DNA from 3 places in the Bradyrhizobium sp. 142 genome. Region 1 is predicted to be linked to each of the others. Evidence: predicted binding sites of a transcription regulator. Region 1 holds the regulator's gene; each other region holds the start of a gene.

Evidence for each region. The regulator PhoB, encoded in region 1, activates phosphate uptake and scavenging genes when phosphate is short. The targets are predictions, from matches to a motif close to TGTCATNNANCTGTCAT.
Region 2: IVA82_RS31995 (Orn/Lys/Arg decarboxylase N-terminal domain-containing protein) is a predicted target of PhoB. The motif match lies at 4,564-4,580, and genes of this name have one in related genera.
Region 3: ugpB (sn-glycerol-3-phosphate ABC transporter substrate-binding protein UgpB) is a predicted target of PhoB. The motif match lies at 3,979-3,995, and genes of this name have one in related genera.

What each region holds. Positions count from the first base shown of each region.
Region 1 covers NZ_JADPKQ010000173.1:21,144-27,983, reverse strand. Annotated here, with positions in the region: gene IVA82_RS16295 (Hsp33 family molecular chaperone) at 1-957, opposite strand, end outside; gene argF (ornithine carbamoyltransferase) at 1,252-2,187, opposite strand; gene IVA82_RS16285 (aspartate aminotransferase family protein) at 2,187-3,395, opposite strand; gene IVA82_RS16280 (GcrA family cell cycle regulator) at 3,847-4,359, shown strand; gene phoB (phosphate regulon transcriptional regulator PhoB) at 4,654-5,361, opposite strand; gene phoU (phosphate signaling complex protein PhoU) at 5,385-6,101, opposite strand; gene pstB (phosphate ABC transporter ATP-binding protein PstB) at 6,113-6,840, opposite strand, start outside.
Region 2 covers NZ_JADPKQ010000341.1:5,790-12,629, reverse strand. Annotated here, with positions in the region: gene ald (alanine dehydrogenase) at 1-27, opposite strand, end outside; gene IVA82_RS32015 (Lrp/AsnC family transcriptional regulator) at 170-649, shown strand; gene IVA82_RS32010 ((2Fe-2S)-binding protein) at 807-1,298, shown strand; gene IVA82_RS32005 (xanthine dehydrogenase family protein subunit M) at 1,295-2,311, shown strand; gene IVA82_RS32000 (xanthine dehydrogenase family protein molybdopterin-binding subunit) at 2,319-4,523, shown strand; gene IVA82_RS31995 (Orn/Lys/Arg decarboxylase N-terminal domain-containing protein) at 4,625-6,840, shown strand, end outside.
Region 3 covers NZ_JADPKQ010000414.1:84,058-90,897, forward strand. Annotated here, with positions in the region: gene IVA82_RS38515 (sn-glycerol-3-phosphate import ATP-binding protein UgpC) at 1-808, opposite strand, end outside; gene ugpE (sn-glycerol-3-phosphate ABC transporter permease UgpE) at 829-1,677, opposite strand; gene ugpA (sn-glycerol-3-phosphate ABC transporter permease UgpA) at 1,677-2,558, opposite strand; gene ugpB (sn-glycerol-3-phosphate ABC transporter substrate-binding protein UgpB) at 2,609-3,925, opposite strand; gene IVA82_RS38535 (CaiB/BaiF CoA-transferase family protein) at 4,339-5,559, opposite strand; gene IVA82_RS38540 (organic hydroperoxide resistance protein) at 5,748-6,173, opposite strand; gene IVA82_RS38545 (MarR family transcriptional regulator) at 6,330-6,791, shown strand; partial or broken gene IVA82_RS38550 (GIY-YIG nuclease family protein) at 6,810-6,840, opposite strand, start outside.

The DNA of each region.
Region 1 (6,840 bases):
GCAGAACTCGCAGGTCACGACGACCTTGTCGTCCTTGACCATGGCGGCGCGATCGTCCGGCGAAAAGCGCTTCAGCATGGCGGCGACGGCGTCGCGCGAGCAGGAGCATTGCGCCTTCAGGACCAGCGGATTGAACACACGCACGCCGCGCTCGTGGAAGAGACGGTAGAGCAGCCGCTCGCCCGAGAGCTCGGGATCGATCAGTTCGACATCGTCGACGGTGTCGATCAGCGCACGTGCCTCGACCCAGGCATCGTCCTCGGCAATGCTGTGCACTTGTACGCCTTCGGGCGCATCGCCGGGATGCAAATCGGCCTGCTGCGCGCGCTCCGGCGCTTTCGGCAGGAACTGCATCAGCATGCCGCCGGCGCGCCAGCGGTGCTTGCCGCCATCGTTCGAGCGCCACTCCTCGCCGACGGCGAGGCGGACGCGCGTCGGAATCTGCTCGGAACGCAGAAAATATTCGTGGGCGGCGTCTTCCAGGCTGCCACCGTCGAGCGCGACCAGGCCCTGGTAGCGGCTCATGTCGGGACCCTGGTCGACGGTCATGGCAAGATGGCCGCGCCCGAGCAGCGAGCCGGAGTCACGTGCATCGCCAAGGCGCGCGGCGTCATAGCGGGCATAGGCGCGCAAATGATCCGGCGCCTTATAATCCACCACCAGGAACGACACCGGGCCGTCGGTCTGGGCCTGCAGGATGAAGCGGCCCTCGAACTTCAGCGCTGAACCAAGCAGCGTCGTCAGCACGATGGCTTCGCCGAGCAGCTTGCCGACCGGGGCGGGATAGTCGTGCTTGGTGAGGATCTCATCGAGCGCCGAGCCGAGCCGCACCAGGCGCCCGCGCACGTCGAGTGCGTCGATCTCGTAGGGCAGCACGGCGTCATCGATCGGAACCGCCGATGGCGCGCGAACCGGGCCTTCGGGCCTGGTTTTCATGTCAGGGGATTGGGAAACCATGGCGCTCTATCTGGGGTCGGAAGAGGTGGATTGGAAGGGGGCAGTTGAGTAGCGTGTTCCGGATTCGAGTTGAGATCTACGAAGCAATTTCAAACTCGATGTCGTCCCGGACAAGCGCAAGCGCAGATCCGGGACCCATCGCCACAGGCTTGGGTTTGGCGAAGCACATCAGCCTTCTCCAGTCTGCCACAAGATAGATCACGCGGTATGGGTCCCGGATCGGCGCGCGCTTCTGGCGCGCTTGTCCGGGACGACGAGTGGCGTTTATGGCCGGCAAAAAACGCTAGCGCATACCTATTTCACCGCGTCGAAGCACCAGGCCAGGATGCCCTTCTGCGCGTGCAGGCGGTTTTCGGCCTCGTCGAACACGACCGATTGCGGGCCGTCGATCACCTCGTCAGTGACCTCCTCGCCGCGATGGGCGGGCAGACAGTGCATGAACAGCGCATCGGGCTTGGCCAGCGACATCAGCTTGGCGTTGACCTGATAGGGCTTGAGCACGTTGTGACGGTGCTCGCCTTCCTTGTCACCCATCGACACCCAGGTGTCGGTGACGACGCAATCGGCGCCGCGCACCGCGGCTTCCGCATCGGTACCGAGCATGATTGGGGCGCCGGTCGTCTTGATCCAGTCACGCATTGCCTTCTTCGGCGCGAGCTCCGGCGGCGTTGCCACATTGAGCTGGAACTTGAAACGCTCGGCGGCATGGGCCCAGGACGCCAGCACGTTGTTGTCGTCGCCGGTCCATGCCACCGTCTTGCCCTCGATCGGGCCGCGATGCTCCTCATATGTCATGAGGTCGGCCATCACCTGGCAGGGATGCGAGCGCCGCGTCAGGCCGTTGATGACGGGCACGGTCGCGTTGGCCGCAAGCTCGAGCAGCGCATCGTGGTTGAGGATGCGGATCATGATGGCGTCGACATAGCGCGACAACACGCGCGCGGTGTCGGCGATGGTCTCGCCCCGACCGAGCTGCATCTCGGCACCCGTGAGCATAATGGGCTCGCCGCCGAGCTGGCGCATGGCGACATCGAACGACACCCGCGTCCGCGTCGACGGGCGTTCGAAGATCATCGCCAGCGTCTTGCCTTCGAGCGGCTTGACCGGCTGATGCGCCTTCTGCTTCGCCTTCATCGCGGAGGAGGCGGCGAGCATGCTCTTGAGCTCCGATAGCGGCAGCTCGTCGATATCGAGGAAGTGCTTTGGGGTCTTGTTGGCCGTCTTGCTCATCAGCTTGCCGCCCGCTTGGTTTGGCCCGCCGAAATCGCGGCACAGGCGCGTTCGAGCCGGGCAACGCTGTCTTCGATCTCGACCTCGGTAACGATCAAAGGCGGCAGGAAACGCACGACATTATCGCCGGCGCCGACGGTCAGGAGCTTTTCATCGCGCAGCGCCGCAACCAGATCGCCGGATGGCACCACGGCCTTGATGCCGATCAGCAAGCCCTCGCCGCGGACTTCGCTGACGACGTCGCCATGGCGGTCGATCACGGACGCGAGCTTCTGCTTGAGCAGCAGCGACATCTTCTGCACATGATCGAAGAAGCCGGGATTGAGCATGACGTCGAGCACTGCATTGGCGGCGGAGACCGCGAGTGGATTGCCGCCGAAGGTCGAGCCGTGCGAGCCCGGGGTCATGCCGGACGCCGCTTCCGCGGTCGCCAGGCACGCGCCGATCGGGAAGCCGCCGCCGAGCGCTTTCGCCAACGACATCACGTCGGGCGTGACGCCGAGGCGACGATGGGCGAAGAGATCGCCGGTGCGGCCCATGCCGGTCTGCACCTCGTCGAACGCAAGCAACAGGCCGCGTTCGTCGCAAAGCTGGCGCAGCGCCCTGAGAAACGCCGGCGTGGCCGAACGCACACCACCCTCGCCCTGGATCGGCTCGATCAGGATGCCCGCGGTCTGCGGACCGATCGCCTTCTTGACGGCATCGAGGTCGCCATGCGGCACCTGGTCGAACCCCTCCATCGGCGGACCGAAGCCTTCGAGATATTTGGCCGAGCCGGTCGCAGCCAGCGTCGCAAGCGTGCGGCCGTGGAACGCGCCTTCAAACGTGATCATGCGGTAGCGGTCGGGATGGCCCTTTGCGGCGTGAAAGCGGCGCACGATCTTGATCACGCATTCCATTGCCTCGGCGCCGGAATTGCAGAAGAACACGAAGTCCGCGAAGCTCTCATTGCACAGACGTGCCGCCAGCCGCTCGCCGTCGGGGCTCTGGAACAGGTTCGACATGTGCCAGAGTTTCGTCGCCTGCTCCTGCAACGCCTTGACCAGCGCCGGATGGGCATGGCCGAGCGCATTCACAGCGACGCCGGAGGTGAAATCGAGGTAACGCTCGCCGTTGGTTGCGATCAGCCAGCAGCCTTCACCGCGCTCGAAACCAAGGTCGGCCCTGGCGAAAACGGGAAGCAGATGCGGCGCGGCGCTGTTGGTCATGACGGTCACTTGGATGTTGAGGCCGGCCTCAACGCGCTTACGCAGCGCACCATTGACCGGCCCGAAAAACGAAACGTGCCGCCTTTTAAGGGCGGCACGTAGTACTATCTTATGCTTGGTAAAACCGGTGTCAATGCCGCCCGGAAAGCCTCGCGAAACGCTGAATCCGTAGTCTTGCGGTGCCGATTTTGCGAGTTTTAGCCACGGAACATGTGGAAGCGAGTCGGCGGACTCTTGCGCGTGAGTCACGCCATATTGTAGCGTTTGGCTTGTCAGATACGACATCTCGTGCAGCGGTTCTGATCTCTAAGTCCTCATGTACCGGCGTAAACGTTCGGGCGCATCTGGTGCGCCCGGCGAGCCTTAAGGGATTCTGGCGGCACGGGTTTTTCAAAGCTTAGGCATTCGCTGTGAGCCGGTATGGCAGGCGCGCAGCGAGGGAAAGGGTGCAATGACGGTTTTGACCTGGTCGGATGATCGCGTCGAGCAGCTGAAGAAGCTCTGGGAGGCCGGACTTTCGGCCAGCCAGATCGCGGCGGAGCTCGGCAATGTGACCCGCAACGCCGTGATCGGAAAGGTGCACCGGCTCGGCCTGTCCGGCCGCGCCAAGAGCCCTTCATCCGCTGCTCCCCGGCCGCGCAAGGCGCGCCCGGCGCAGCACATGATGCGGGTGAACCGTCCGATCTCGCGCGGCAATACGGCGCTGGCGCAGGCCTTCGAGGTCGAGGTGGAGCCGGATCCGGTCACCTACGACAACGTGGTGCCGATGAGCCAGCGGCTGTCGTTGCTGGAATTGAACGAGGCGACCTGTCACTGGCCGGTCGGCGATCCCTCGAGCCCCGATTTCTTCTTCTGCGGCGGCAGGGCGCTGTCCGGCCTGCCCTATTGCGCCCAGCACTCGCGCGTCGCGTACCAGCCGGCGGCGGACCGCAGGCGTGCACCGTCCAAGCCCGGGCCGCGGTAAGCTGGCGGATTAGCTGACTGCAAGGATAGCGCCGTCACACGATGACCGCGCAAATCACTCAGTGTCTCCCGGACAAGCGCGCCTCAAGCGCGCGCAGATCCGGGATCCATGGCCACCGCAAGATGTGGTTACGGGGACTCGGAGTTACCTTTTTTGCGCAACAACCACTCCCTGTGGCTATGGGTCCGGGATCTGCGCTCCGCTCTGGACAACGCTGCGCGTTGCAAACGTTACGCTTGTCCGGGACGACGGCTGAGAGTGTAGCGGCAGCTCGCTAAATCAGCTCGCAAAGGCCTACGCCTGCTCCGCTTTCGCAAAACGATCGTCCAGTGCGTAACCGGCGCCGCGGACGGTGCGGATGGGGTCCTGCTCGCGGCCGAGATTGAGCAGCTTGCGAAGGCGGCCGATGTGCACGTCGACGGTACGCTCGTCGATATAGATGTCGCGGCCCCAGACGCTGTCGAGCAGCTGCTCGCGCGAGAACACCCGGCCGGGGTGCTCCAGGAAGAACTCCAGCAGACGATATTCGGTCGGACCAAGATCAATCGGACGGCCTGAGCGCGCGACGCGACGTTTGTCGCGATCGAGTTCGATGTCGCCAAAGGCGAGCACGGTGGCAAGCCGCTCCGGGCTTGCGCGCCTGAGCAGGCCCTTCACCCGCGCCAGGAGCTCCGGCACCGAGAACGGCTTGACGATGTAGTCGTCGGCGCCGGTCGCCAATCCCCGCACCCGCTCGCTCTCCTCGCCGCGGGCGGTGAGCATGATGATCGGGAGCTGCTTGGTCTCGGGCCGGGTGCGAAGCCGCCGGCACAGCTCGATGCCGGACAACCCCGGCAGCATCCAGTCGAGCACGATCAGGTCGGGGATATGCTCCTTGAGGCGGGTGTCGGCGTCGTCGCCGCGCATCACCGTCTCGACGTCATAGCCGTCGCCTTCGAGGTTGTAGCGGAGAAGCTCTGTCAGAGCTTCCTCGTCCTCAACCACCATAATGCGTGCGCCCATGGGCTCGTTGCTCCCTTGAGTCTTTAGGTATTCGGAACCGTGGTGGCGAAGGTCGTCATGTCGCCCTTCGGCCGCTTGTCGGTGATGGCCTGACCCTCGATCATGTAGAACACGGTCTCGGCAATGTTGGTGGCGTGGTCGCCGATGCGCTCGATGTTCTTGGCGCAGAACATCAGGTGGATGCAGAACGAGATGTTGCGTGGATCTTCCATCATGTAGGTGAGGAGTTCGCGGAACAGCGAGGTGCAGATGGCATCGACTTCCTCGTCGCCCTTCCACACCGCCATCGCCGCCGGCAGATCATGCGCGGCATAGGCGTCCAGCACCGATTTGACCTGCTGCTGCACGAGGTCGGTCATGTGTTCCAGGCCGCGGAACAGCTTCAGCGGATGGAAGTCCGTCTCCAGCGCCGCGACGCGCTTGCCCATGTTCTTGGCGAGGTCGCCAATGCGCTCGAGATCGGTCGCAACGCGCATGGCGCCGACGATCTCGCGCAGGTCAACCGCCATCGGCTGGCGGCGAGCGATGGTGAGCACCGCACGCTCCTCGATGCGCCTCTGGAGGATGTCGAGCTCGGCGTCGATGGTGACGACGCGCTGACCGAGCGCGACGTCGCGCCGGATCAGCGCATCGACGGACTCCACGATCATGCGCTCGGCAATCCCGCCCATCTCGGCGACCAGCCGGGTGAGCTCCTGGAGGTCGGTGTCGAACGCCTTTGCGGTATGTTCAGAAACCATGTCCCGTCTCCTCAGCCGAACCGGCCGGTGATGTAATCCTGCGTACGCCGATCGCTCGGTGACGTGAAGATCCTGCTGGTGTCGTCGAACTCGATCAATTCACCGAGATACATGAAGGCGGTCTTGTCGGAGACGCGGGCCGCCTGCTGCATGTTGTGGGTGACGATCGCGATCGTGTAGTTCTCGGAGAGCTCCTGGATCAGCTCCTCGACCTTGGCGGTCGAGATCGGGTCCAGCGCCGAGCAGGGCTCGTCGAACAGGATCACCTCGGGCCGCACCGCGACCGTGCGGGCGATGCAGAGGCGCTGCTGCTGGCCGCCGGAGAGCGACAGGCCCGAGGCGTTGAGCTTGTCCTTGACCTCGTTCCAGAGCGCGCCGCCGCGCAGCGCCTTCTCGACCCGGTCGTCCATCTCGGATTTCGAGATCCTCTCATAGAGGCGGATGCCGAAGGCGATGTTCTCGTAGATCGTCATTGGGAACGGCGTCGGCTTCTGGAACACCATGCCGACGCGTGCGCGCAGCAGGTTGAGGTCGAGCCGGGGATCGAGAATGTTGGTCTGGTCGAGCATGAGCTGTCCGGTGGCGCGCTGGCCGGGATACAGATCATACATCCGGTTGAAGATGCGCAGCAGGGTCGACTTGCCGCAGCCCGACGGGCCGATGAACGCCGTAACGCGGTTGGTGCCGAGCGTCAGGTCGATGTTCTTCAGCGCATGGTGCTCGCCGTAATAGAAGTTCA
Region 2 (6,840 bases), on a different contig from region 1:
GATTTCCCTCGGCACACCGACACGCATCTTGAGCTCCTTCCAACGTCTCTGATTCTCCTCGTGATCGTAGCGACGTGGCCGGTTTGGTTTCGTGCAAATATCCGCTAGGTTTGGCATCCCCACGCCGGTTTCGGGCGTGGCAGAGCCCTTTCATGCTGGAAACCAAACCTTGGCCCTCGACCGGAAAGATCTCGCCATCCTCGCGGAACTCACGGCCAATGCGCGGGCGAGCCACACCGAGCTTGCCAGCAAGGTCGGGATGTCGAGCACGGCGCTGGCGCGGCGGCAGAAGGCGCTGGAGGACGACGGTTATATCCAGGCCTACCAGGCCGCGCTCGATCTGGCGCAGTTCGGCCTTACTACAACGGTGCTGGTGCGCATCGCGCTGGAGAGCCAGAGCGACGAGGCACTGAAGGCATTCGAGGCGGAGGTGGTAAAGTGCCCGTCCGTGGTGCGCTGCTTCCTGATGTCGGGCACCGACGATTACATCCTGATCGTGCTTGCCCGCGACATCCAGGATTTCGAGCGCATCCATCGCACCGAACTGTCGCGCCTGCCGCGCGTGGCGCGGGTGCAATCGAGCTTCGCGCTGCGCGAGGTCGTCAACCGCGCCGTGCCGACCGTGGTGTTCGGCGAGACGAAGCGTTGACCCGCTTCTCCGCGAGATAATCCGACTCTGGAACCAAGCCGCGGGTCGTCCGTTGGGCGCTATTGGTCAGCGGAGACGACGAGCCCTCGCGTCAGCATGCCTGACTCCGGCTCGGCCTCCATCGCAGGGAACACGAGCCCCTCGCAGGGAAAACGACATGGCCGAAGCCGCACATCAGATCGCCGAACGCATTCCGATCAATCTTGTCGTCAATGGCGTCGGGCGCACGCTCAACCTCGTACCCTGGACCACGCTCCTGGATGCGTTGCGCGATCATCTCGCGCTAACCGGCACCAAGAAGGGCTGCGATCATGGTCAGTGCGGCGCCTGCACTGTGCTGGTGGACGGCCGGCGCGTCAATTCCTGCCTGACGCTCGCGGTCATGATGGACGGCGCCGAAATCACCACCGTCGAAGGCCTCGCCAGCGACGGCACGCTGCATCCGCTGCAGCAAGCCTTCATCGACCACGATGCCTTCCAGTGCGGTTATTGCACATCGGGCCAGATTTGTTCGGCGGCCGGCTTGCTCGCCGAGGGCCATGCCCGAGACGCCGACGAGATCCGGGAGCTGATGAGCGGAAATCTCTGCCGCTGCGGCGCCTATCCGAACATCGTCGCCGCCATCCAGCAGGCAATGGGCCGGCCATGAACAATTTTCAGTACTCCCGCGCCACTGACGTCACCGATGCCATCCGCCTGCTGGCCGCCAATCCCGGCGCCAGGCTCATCGCCGGCGGCACCAACCTGATCGACCTGATGAAGGAGAATGTCGAGCGTCCGTCCCGGCTCATCGACATTTCCCGCCTGCCGCTACGTAACGTGGAGGAGACGGCCGACGGCGGCCTGCGCATCGGTGCCCTGGTGCCAAACTCCGACCTCGCCTACCATCCGCTGATCGAGCAGCGCTATCCCCTACTCGCCAGCGCGATCCTGGCCGGCGCCTCGGCGCAATTGCGCAACATGGCCTCCGTCGGCGGCAATCTGATGCAGCGAACGCGCTGTGCCTATTTCTATGACACGGCGACGCCCTGCAACAAACGGAATCCCGGCAGCGGCTGTTCGGCACTCGACGGCCTCAATCGCAACCATGCGATCCTCGGGACCAACGCCTCCTGCATCGCGACCAACCCGTCCGACATGAGTGTAGCCCTGGCCGCGCTTGATGCCCTGGTGCACATCGCCGGGCCCGCCGGCGAGCGCACCATCGCGCTGACCGATTTCCATCGGCTCCCCGGCGATACGCCGCATGTCGACACCAATCTTGGCGCCGGCGAGATCATTACGGCCATCGAACTGCCGTCGCGCGGCTTTGCTCAGAACTACAGCTATCTGAAGATCCGTGACCGGCTGTCTTATGCTTTTGCTCTGGTCTCGGTTGCATCCGCGCTCGATCTGGACGGCAACGCGATCCGTCAGGCGCGCGTGGCGCTCGGCGGCGTGGCTCACAAGCCCTGGCGCAGCCTCGAAGCCGAAGCGGCGTTGCGCGGCAAGGCGGCAACGCCGGATCATTTCTCGCACGCTGCGGATCTGCTGCTTCAGGGCGCGACCGCCCGGGCGCATAACGGCTTCAAGATCGAGCTCGCGCGCCGCGCCATCGTGCGGACGCTGACGCAGGCCGCGGACGCCACGCCGCAATCCCAGGCTCACAAGAAGATCGCATGAGGGATCGATGAACGCCTATGTCGGAACGCCAACGTCCCGCGTCGACGGCCGGGCCAAGGTCACCGGCGCCGCCAAATATGCCGGCGAATTCGCGGCTGACGGGCTCGTCCACGGCTTCATCGTCGAAGCCACCATTCCACGCGGGCGCATTGCCAGCCTCGACACCAACGCAGCGCTGAACGTGACCGGTGTGCTCGACGTGCTGACGCATGCGAACCGTCCGCCGCTCGCGGGCAATGATCAGGCCTGGAAGGACGAGGTAGCGCCCGAGAAAGGCTCGCCGTTCCGTCCGCTGTATGACGACACGATCAAGTTCAACGGCCAGCCGATCGCACTGGTCGTCGCGGAGGATTGGGAAACTGCGAAATTCGCGGCCACGCTCGTACGTGTCGAGTATGAGCCGCACGGCTTTGCAACCGATCTCGAAGGCGAGCGCGGCAACGCCGCCGAGATGGACAAACCGCTCAAGCCGCGAGGCGACGGCGCAGCGGCCCTTGCTCGAGCGGCCGTGCGCCACGAGGCCGACTACGTCATCCCGACCGAGCATCACAACCCGATGGAGCTGTTCGCGACCACAGCGGTCTGCGACGGTGGTGGCAAGCTCACGGTGTACGACAAGACGCAGGGCGTCCAGAACGTCCACAAATTTCTCTGCGCCGTGTTCGACAAGAAGCCGGATGATATCCGCGTGGTCTCGCCCTATGTCGGCGGCGCGTTCGGCTCCGGCCTGCGGCCGCAACACCAGGTGGTGCTGGCAACACTCGCCGCGCTCGCGCTAAAGCGGTCCGTTCGCGTCGTGCTGACGCGGCAGCAGATGTACGGGATCGGCTACCGTCCGATGACGATCGAGCGCGTCGGGCTCGGCGCAAAATCCGGCGGTACGCTCGACGCGGTCACGCACGAGGCCATCGCCGTCACCTCGCGCTACGAGGATTTTGCCCGCAACGACACCGGCTGGGCCGAACAGCTTTATAGGAGCCCCAACAGCAGTTTCTCCCACAAGCTGGTCCACCTCGATGTTGCCACGCCCTGCGACATGCGCGCACCAGGCGCCGCTTCCGGCGTCTGCGCGCTCGAATGCGCCATGGACGAACTCGCCGTCGCGCTCAAGCTCGACCCGATCGAACTGCGGCTGAATTGCTATTCGGATCGCGACCAGAGCGAAAACCTGCCCTACACCAGCAAGCAGCTGCGCGAATGCTACGCCCGCGGCGCGGAGGCCTTCGGCTGGAGCCGGCGCAATCCCGCGCCGCGTTCGATGCACGACGACCATGAGCTGGTCGGCTGGGGCATGGCGACAGGCGTGTGGGAAGCCCTCCAGATGCCGGTCGCAGTCCGTATCGCGCTGACGTCGAACGGCCATGCCGAGGTGTCTTGTGCCGCATCGGATATCGGCACCGGCACCTACACCGTCGTGGCGCAGGTTGCCGCCGATGCGCTCGGCCTGCCAATCGAGAACATCAGCGTCAGGCTTGCCGACTCTACCCTGCCGCAGGCGCCGGTCGAAGGCGGCTCCTGGATGGCCGCCTCGAGCGCACATGCGGTGCTCGCAGCGGCCGAGGAGGTGCGCAAGGAGCTGCTGAGCCTGGCCGGGAAAATGCCTGGCTCGCCGCTCGCCAACGCCGAGTTGGCCGATACGGTCCTGATCGACGGCAGCATTGCCAGGTCCAACGACAACAGCCGCGCGGTCTCGATCGCCGACGCGATGCGTCATGGCAATATCGAAACGATCGCGAAAGAGAAACTCAACCAGTTCGACGAAGACAAGAAGCACGCGCGCAATACCCATTCGGCAGTGTTCGCCGAGGTGAAGATCGATGAGCAGCTCGGCGTCATTCGCGTCACGCGGATCGTGAGCGCCGTCGCGGCCGGGCGGATCCTCAACACCATGACCGGCCGCAGCCAGATCATGGGCGGTGTTGTCTGGGGGATCGGGATGGCCTTGCACGAGGAAACGGTGATGGACCACCGCTTCGGCCGGATCATGAACGCGAACATCGCGGAGTACCACATCCCCGTGAATGCCGATGTTCACGACATCGACGTGATCTTCGTCGACGAGCCGGACGCGCACATCAACACACTTGGCGTCAAGGGGCTTGGCGAGATCGGCATCGTCGGCGTCCCTGCGGCCATTGCAAACGCCGTCTACCACGCCACCGGCAAGCGCATCCGCCGGTTCCCGATCACACTGGACAAGCTGCTTGGCTGAGCGCCGGTCATCCGGGCCGCATCCGACAGGCTCGATCCGCCGTCATCTGATTGTCATCGAATGTGCCGAGAGCTGTTTCCTTCGCACATTCGGGACATGACATGGACTATTTCAAGCGCTTCAACTTCCTGTTCGCCGCACCTGTGTTCGACGCCGACGATCTCGAAGGCGTCCGCTTCAACCAGATCATCGAGGAGATTCAGCGCTCCGGCTTCGAGGTGGTCCGGGCTCGCAAGCTGGAGGATGCCGAGATGGCCGTGCAGACCGATGCCGCGATCGGCTGCATGGTGATCGACTGGGGCAAGAAGGGCCTGGAGGGCAAGACCTCGTCGCTGATCAACCTGATGCGCCGCCGCGGACTCGACTTCCCAATCATCCTGCTGATCCGGCGCAAGCGTTTCGAGGATTTGCCGGTCGAGGTGCTCGATTTCATCGACGGCTATGTCTTCCTGTCCGAGGAAACGCCGACCTTCATCGCCAAAAACCTGATCAGCCGACTGAAGCAATATGCCGAGACGCTGAAGACGCCGTTCTTCGGCGCGCTGGTCGACTACGCCGAGGAAGGCAACCAGCTCTGGACCTGTCCGGGCCACAATGGCGGCGTATTCTACAATCGCAGCCCGATCGGGCGCGTCTTCGTCGAGCATCTCGGCGAGTCCGTGTTCCGCGACGACCTCGACAATTCCGTGCTCGACCTTGGCGACCTCCTCACCCATGAGGGCCCGGCGCTGAAGGCGCAAAAGGAAGCCGCCGCGATCTTCGGCGCGGAGAAGACCTATTTCGTGCTCAACGGCACCTCCACCTCGAACAAGATCGCGCTCGGCGCGCTCGTCACCGACGGCGACCTCGTGCTGTTCGACCGCAACAACCACAAGGCCGCCCATCACGGCGCGCTGATGATCAATGGCGGCGTCCCGGTCGACGTGCCGACTATCCGCAACGCCTGGGGCCTGATTGGCCCGATGCGCTGGGACGCGCTCGAGGAGAAAGCCTTACGCGAAGCGATCCGCAATCATCCGCTGGTCGAGGATCGCGACGCCTGGCGCAAGGAGCGTCCGTTCCGCGTCGCCGTCGTCGAGCAATGCACCTATGACGGCACGATCCACAGCGCCGAAATGATCTTGAAGCGCATCGGCCATCTCTGCGACTACATCCTGTTCGACGAGGCCTGGGCCGGCTTCATGAAATTCCACCCGCTCTATGCAGGCCGCTTCGCCATGGGGCTGGCGAACCTTCCCCCCGAAGCGCCCGGCATCATCGCGACGCAATCGACGCACAAGCAGCTCGCGAGCTTTTCGCAGGCCTCGCAGATCCACATTAAGGACCGCCATATCCGCGGCCAGAAACGGCGCGTCGAGCACCGCCGCTTCAACGAGAGTTTCATGCAGCACGCTTCGACCTCGCCGTTCTATCCGCTGTTCGCCTCGCTCGACGTCGGTGCGCAGATGATGAAGGGCCGCTCCGGCGAGGTTTTGTGGGACGATACGATCCGGCTCGGCATCGAGCTGCGCAAGAAGATCCGCGCCATGCGCCGGGAGTTCGAGGAGAAGGAGCAGAATCCCGACCGTCGCTGGTTCTTCGAACCCTTCGTTCCCGATCGTGTCGCCATTCCCGACGTCAGCCGCCCGGGCGCTGCGCATAACGTTGCCTGGGAGACGCTCTCCACCGACGAGCTCGCCACCAATCCCGCGCTGTGGCAGCTCTCGCCCGACAGCACCTGGCACGGCTTCCCTGGCCTCAGCGAGGGCTTTGCCACGACCGATCCGAACAAGCTGACGCTGCTCACCCCCGGCTTCGACCGCAGCACCGGCGCCTACGCCGAGCACGGCATTTCCGCGCCGGTCGTCGCGCAATATCTGCGCGAGAACCGCATCGTTCCCGAAAAGAACGACCTCAACTCGCTGCTCTTCCTGCTCACGCCGGGCGTCGAGGCGAGCAAGGCCGGCACGCTGATCTCGGGCCTCGTCGCCTTCAAGAAGCTGCATGACGACAATGCGCTTCTGGCTGACGCTATCCCCGAATTCTACCATTGGCGGCAGGCGCGCTATGCCGGCATGCGGCTGCGCGATCTCTGCGGCGAGATGCACCGCTTCTTCCGCGCCGCCGACGTCAGCGCGCTCCAATCGCGGCAGTTCATGCCCGAGCACATCCCGGAAATCGCGATGTCGCCGCGCGATGCCGCTCGCTTCCTGTTCCGCAACGACGTCGACTATTTGCCGATCGAGGCGATCGCGGGCCGCATCGCCACCACGCCTTTCGTGGTCTATCCGCCCGGCATCGCCACCATTGTGCCCGGCGAGCGGCTGACGGAGCGGGC
Region 3 (6,840 bases), on a different contig from region 1:
CCGGACGGATGCCGAGAATGCCGGCCTCGCTCGCGCGGCCATCGCCGAGTTGCGAGGCGATCTCGTCCTGGCGGATCGACATCAAATTCATCGGCGGTGCCCCGATGAAGGAGGCGACGAAGGTGGTCGCCGGCTTCTCGTAGATCGCCAGCGGATTGCCGACCTGCTCAACCTGTCCGCCATTCATCACCACGAGAACGTCGGCGAGCGTCATTGCCTCGAGCTGGTCGTGGGTCACGTAGATCGACGTCGTGTTCAGCCGGCGCTGCAGTTTGCGGATCTCGACCCGCATCGCGATGCGCAGTTTTGCGTCGAGATTGGAGAGCGGCTCGTCGAACAGAAACACTTTTGGCTGGCGCACGATGGCGCGGCCCATGGCGACGCGCTGGCGCTGGCCGCCGGAGAGCTGGCGCGGCTTGCGCTCCAGCATCGATGTCAGCTCGAGCACGCGCGCGGCCTCCTCGACGCGGGTCTTGATCTCGGCCTCCTTCATGCCGCGGTTGCGCAGGCCGTAAGCCATGTTGTTGTAGACGCTCATATGCGGATAGAGCGCGTAGTTCTGGAACACCATCGCGATGTCGCGATCGGCGGGCTCGACCTGGTTAACGACGCGGCCGCCGATGTCAATCTCGCCGCCGGTGACCGTTTCGAGGCCCGCGACCATGCGCAGCAGGGTCGACTTGCCGCAGCCGGAGGGGCCGACCAGCACGCAGAACTGCCCGTCGGCGACGTCGACGTTGACGCCCTTGATGGCCTCGAAGCCGCCGGGATAGGTCTTGCGCACGTTGCGCAGGGTGACGTTAGCCATAAAAACTCACTTCCAAGAACCTACTTTTCCGTCTCGACCAGTCCGCGCACGAACAGTTTCTGCATGACGACCACGACGAACACCGGCGGCAGCATCGCCAGCACGGCGGTCGCCATCACGATCGGCCATTCGGTCAGCGCATCGGTGGTGGTGATCATCTTGCGGATGCCGACCTGGATGGTCTGCATGTCGTCGCGGGTGGTGATCAGCAGCGGCCAGAGATATTGATTCCAGCCGAGGATGAAGAGGATCACGAACAGCGCCGCCATGTTGGTGCGCGACAGCGGCAGCAGCGTATCCCAGAAGAAGCGGAACGGACCGGCGCCGTCGATGCGCGAGGCTTCCAAAAGCTCGTCCGGCACGGTCATGAAGAATTGCCGGAACAGCAGCGTCGCGGTGGCCGACGCAATCAGCGGCAGCGACAGGCCGGCATAGCTGTCGAGCATGTGCAGGTCGGCGACGATCTTGTAGGTCGGATAGATGCGCACCTCGACCGGCAGCATCAGGGTGATGAAGATGATCCAGAAGATCGGCATCCGGAACGGAAAGCGGAAATAGACGATCGCATAGGCCGAAATGATCGAAATCGCGATCTTGCCGATTGCGATCGCCAGCGCCATCACCAGCGAGTTCAGCATCATGTTGCCGACGGGCTCGCGGGTCGAGCCGCTCGTGCCGACGAAGATGGTCTGGTAGTAGACCTCGAAGAAATGGCCGCCCGGCAACAGCGACATCTGCCCGTTGGCGATCAGCGCGTTGTCCTGGGTCGAGGCGATGATCGCGATGTAGACCGGAAAGGCGACGATCGCGATTCCGATCCACAGGATGATGTGGGCGACGAAGCGCCTGAAGCCCTCTTCCTCGACCATCAGTAGGTCACCTTGCGTTCGACGAAGCGGAACTGGATTCCCGTCAGCACGATGACCATGACCATCAGGATCACCGATTGCGCCGCGGAGCTGCCCAGATTGCCGCCGAGCAGGCCGTCGGAATACACCTTGTAGACCAGCGTCACCGTCGACGTTCCGGGCCCACCGCGGGTCATGGTGTCGATGATGCCGAAGGTATCGAAGAAGGCGTAGACGATGTTGACGACCAGCAGGAAGAAGATGGTCGGCGACAGCAGCGGGAAGGTCACGGTCCAGAACCGCCGCATCGGGCGCGCACCGTCGATCGCGGCGGCCTCGAGCACGCTCTTCGGAATCGCTTGCAGGCCGGCGAGGAAGAACAGGAAATTATAGGAGATCTGCTTCCACGCGGCGGCGAGGATGATCAGGGCCGCGGCCTGGTCGCCGTCGAGCAGCGGATTCCAGTCGACACCCATCGCACGCAGATAGCGCGAGAGCACGCCGAGCGAGGGATGCAGCATGAAGATCCAGAGCACGCCGACGACGGGCGGGGCGACCGCATAGGGCCAGATCAGCAGCGTGCGGTAGAGCATCGAGCCGCGCAGCGGCTTGTCCGCCATCACCGCGAGCAGCAGCGCAAACGACAGCGACGAGACGGCGATGGCGAACGAGAAGAAGAAGGTCCGGACGATCGCCGCGAAATAGGCAGGATCCCTGAACAGGTCGAGATAGTTCTCGATCCAGACGAAGGTCGTCGACAGGCCGAAGGCGTCCTGGAGCAGGAAGGATTGGATCACCGCCTGCAAGGCCGGCCAGTAAAAGAAAATCAGGACAATCGCGAGCTGCGGCGCAACCAGCGCATAGGGCAATAGCTTTGCTTGGAAAATGGCTTGCTTTTGCATGATGTCAGCAGAGCGGCAGGCCGCGAATGCGTGGCCTGCCGCTCATTGCCTCACTTGACGGCGGTCTTTTCAAACTGCCGCAGCATCGTGTTGCCGCGCTCGACCGCTGCGTCGAGCGCCTGCTTGGCAGTCTTCTTGCCGGCCAGCGCCTGCTCGATCTCTTCCGACCAGACGTCACGGAGCTGAACCATGTTGCCGAGGCGCAGACCACGCGAGTTTTCGGTCGGCTCCTTGTTGGTCAGCTCGAGCAGCGGGGTCTCGAGATAGGGCTGGTCCTTGTAGAAGCCTTCTGCCTTCGCCTTGGCGTAGGCCGCCTTGGTGATCGGCAGATAGCCCGAGGCCTTGTGGATGTAGACCTGGCGATCGGTATCGGAGAGGAAGGTCAGGAATTTCGCGACGCCCTTGTATTCGTCGGCCGACTTGCCGCCCATCACCCAGAGCGAGGCGCCGCCGATGATCGAGTTCTGCGGTGCGCCCTTGACGTCCGGATAATACGGCATCGGCACCGCGGTGAAGTTGAACTTGGCCTGCGCCTTGACGTTGCCGAAGAACGCCGACGAGGTCAGATAGATCGGGCATTCGCCGGAGGTGAAGCGGCCTTCACCGGTGTTGGTGCGCCCGGCATAGTCGTAGGTCTTGTTCTTCTGGAGCTCGACCAGGGTTTCGAGGTGCTTGACCTGGAGCGGTCCGTTGAACTCCAGCACAGTGTCGAAGCCGTCGAGGCCGTTGGCCTTGCTGGCGAGCGGCATGTTGTGCCAGGCGGAGAGCTGCTCGAGATTGACCCAGGTGATCCAGGAGCCGGAGAAGCCGCAGGTGTCGTGACCGGCAGCCTTCAGCTTCTTGGCGGCCTCGAACGTTTCAGGCCAGGTCTTCGGGATCTCGACGTTCGCCTTCTTCAGCTCGTCGAGATTGACCCACATCACGGTCGAGGACGAGTTGAAGGGGAACGACAGCATCTCGCCCTTCGAGGTCGAATAGTAGCCGGTAATGGCCGGCAGGTAGATCTTGGGATCGAACTTCTCGCCGGCCTCGGCCATCAGTTTGTAAACGGGCTTCACCGCGCCGGTCGCGGCCATCATGGTCGCGGTGCCGACTTCGAACACCTGCATGATGTGCGGCGCGTTGCCGGCGCGGAACGCCGCGATGCCCGCGTTCATCGTGTCGGGGTAGTTGCCCTTGTAGGTCGGGATGACCTTGTAGTCGCTCTGCGCCGCGTTGAAGTCAGTCGCGAGCTTGACGATGACGTCGTTGTTGGCGCCGGTCATCGCGTGCCACCACTGAATTTCAGTCACGGCCAAGGCCGGCGAGGCGCCCAAACCGAAAGTGACTGCAACAGCGGCAGCCGCACCAAAGTGTCGAAGAGCCATCAAGAAACCTCCCTTGGGCCGTCAAAATTGATCGCTTGCGCTAGCAGCGCCATATGACGTTCACATGACTGTGTAAGCGGCCGAAACGAAAGCGGCAAGCGCTGGAAAAGGGAAGCCGTCAATTAGGCGAAGGCGCGGGACAACGTCATCCGTTCGCGGTGCACACTCGCGCCCGCGCCGCAGCATGGCTGGGCGATTGCTGGATTGCAGCAGCCAAGGCTGAGGCTGACGAGCGGGCCGCGGGCTCGAAAGCCTCTCCCGCTTGCGGGAGAGGTCGGCGTGGAGCGCCGGATGAGGGCTTTCCCCGCTTGGGGATTGCCCCGTTGCGGAGACACCCTCTCCCCAACCCTCCCCCGCAAGCGAGGGAGGGAGCGCATTGCCATTGCCGCTCGACCTCGCTCTCGTCGCTGCCCCTACCGCTTGCGCTCGGGTCCGCAGACGGTGCCCTTCTCGACCATCGCGTCGATCTCGGCGCTGGAATACCCTAACTCGCCCAGCACTTCGGCGGCATGCTGGCTGAATTTCGGCGGCAGGCGGCGCAGGCTCGGCTTGCTGCGATCGAGCCGGATCGGTGAGGCGACGCCCTTGTACCAATCCTTCTCGATGACATCGCCGCGGTGGATCGTGTGCGGGTTGGTCAATGCCTGGTCGATCTTTTGCACGGGACCTGCGGGCAGGCCTGCGGCGAGCAGGCGATCGCACAGCGGCTCGGCCTCGTGCTGGCTGAACACCGCGGCGAGCTCGGCGCGCAGCGCCTCGCGATTGGCGATGCGGTCCTTGTTGCGGGCAAAGCGCGGATCGGTGCCGAGCTCGGGCTTGCCGATCTCCTTGGCGAGCTTGCGGAAGGTGCCGTCATTGCCGACGCCGATGAAGATGTCGTCGGTCTTGGTCGGGAAGATCGCGTAGGGCACGAGGTTGGGATGCTCGTTGCCGGTCAGGCCCGGCGGCTTGCCATGCATGAAATAGTTCGCGGTGTGCGGATGCATGATGGCAAGGCCGGTCTCGTACAGCGTCGTCTCCAGGAACTGGCCCTGGCCGGAGCGCTGCCGTTCCGACAGCGCCATCAGGATGCCGATCGCCGCATAGAGCCCGGTGGTGATGTCGACCAGCGGCACGCCGATCCGCATCGGCCCGCTCTCGGGCGAGCCGGTCGCCGCGATCATGCCGGTCATGGCCTGGATGATGGCGTCATAGCCGGGATTGCCGCCGCGCGGGCCGTCGGCACCGAAACCGCAGATCCGGCAATGCACGAGGCGCGGGAATTTTTTGCGCAGCACCTCGTTGCCGATGCCCCATTTCTCCAGCGTACCCGGCTTGAAATTCTCGATCAGGACGTCGGCCGTCTCCAGCATCTTGAGCAGCACGATACGGCCGCCCTCGGAGGCGAGGTCGAGGCCGATCGAGCGCTTGTTGCGGTTGATGCCGACGAAATAGGCCGCGTCTTCCTCGTGGAAGGGAGGACCCCAGTCGCGTACCTCGTCGCCGGCGGGCGGCTCGACCTTGATCACGTCGGCGCCGTGGTCGGCGAGGATCTGGGTGCAGTAGGGGCCGCCGAGCACGCGCGTGAGATCGATGACGCGCAGTCCGCTCATCGCGCCCATAGCGGTTTCAGAACCCGCGGCTTCAGAACTCATGCCTTCGCTTCCCCTGTGTCGATTGTTGATCAGAAGGCCTAGCGAGGTTCGTGCACGCCAGCAATGGCCCCGAACGTGGGGCCTCATGCGCCGCCGCACATCAATCCCGCGGCGTGGCAAATCGATCGGCAATCAAACGGAATGGCCGGCCCGAGGGGGATCCCGGGCCAGCCAATCCGCCGTTCCGATCAGACGACGGTCAGGCGGACGTCGACATTGCCGCGGGTGGCATTGGAATAGGGGCACACTTGGTGAGCCTTCTCGACCAGGGCCTCGGCTTCCGCACGGGCAAGGCCAGGCAGCGAGACGGAAAGATCGATGTCGAGACCGAATCCGCCGGCCGAACGCGGGCCGATACCGACGGTCGAGGTGACGGAGGCGTCGGCCGGCACCTTCGGTCCGCCCTGGGAGGCCACGAACTTCATCGCGCCAATGAAGCAGGCGGCATAGCCGGCCGCAAACAGCTGCTCGGGATTGTTGCCGGCACCGCCGCCGCCGCCGAGCTCCTTCGGCGTGGTGAGCTTGACGTCGAGCGCGCCGTCGAGCGTTGCGGCATGGCCGTCGCGGCCGCCGGTGGCCTTGGCGCTGGTCTTGTAGAGAACATTCACGGACATCGTCGTCTCCCTGTGGTTTTCCGGGTGGCGGCACCTATATCGCAGACAATTAGATTGCGCGCAATTGAAATTGGCATGCCTCACATTTAATTGTTCGCAATTGAATACGCGGCCGCCAGGTCCCAGAATGACGGGACGAATCTCGTGAGATCGAACATGGCTCGGAAACAATCGGCGGCGGACGCGCCGCTACGGCTCGACAACCAGATCTGCTTTGCGGTCTATTCGGCCGCGCATGCCTTCAACCGCGTCTACAAGCCGCTGCTCGACCGGCTCGGCCTGACCTATCCGCAATATCTGGTGATGCTGGTGCTGTGGGAGCGCGACGATGTGCCGGTCAAGGATATCGGCGAACGCCTGTTTCTCGATTCAGGCACGCTGACGCCGCTGCTGAAGCGTCTGGAGGCTGCCCATCTGCTCAGGCGCACGCGCTCCAGCGATGACGAGCGCCTGGTGCTGATCGCGCTGACGCCGCAGGGCCATGCGCTGAAGGAAAAAGCACGCGCCGTGCCGCAGTCGATCCTGGCGGCATCGGACTGCTCGGTATCGGAACTGGTGACGATGAAGGACGAGATCGTCGCGCTGCGCGACAGGCTCAACGCCGTGACCGGGGAGTAGGGGGGCAAGTAGGGGCGGTCAGAAGTGCTTCTTCGCGAACGCGCGCCCC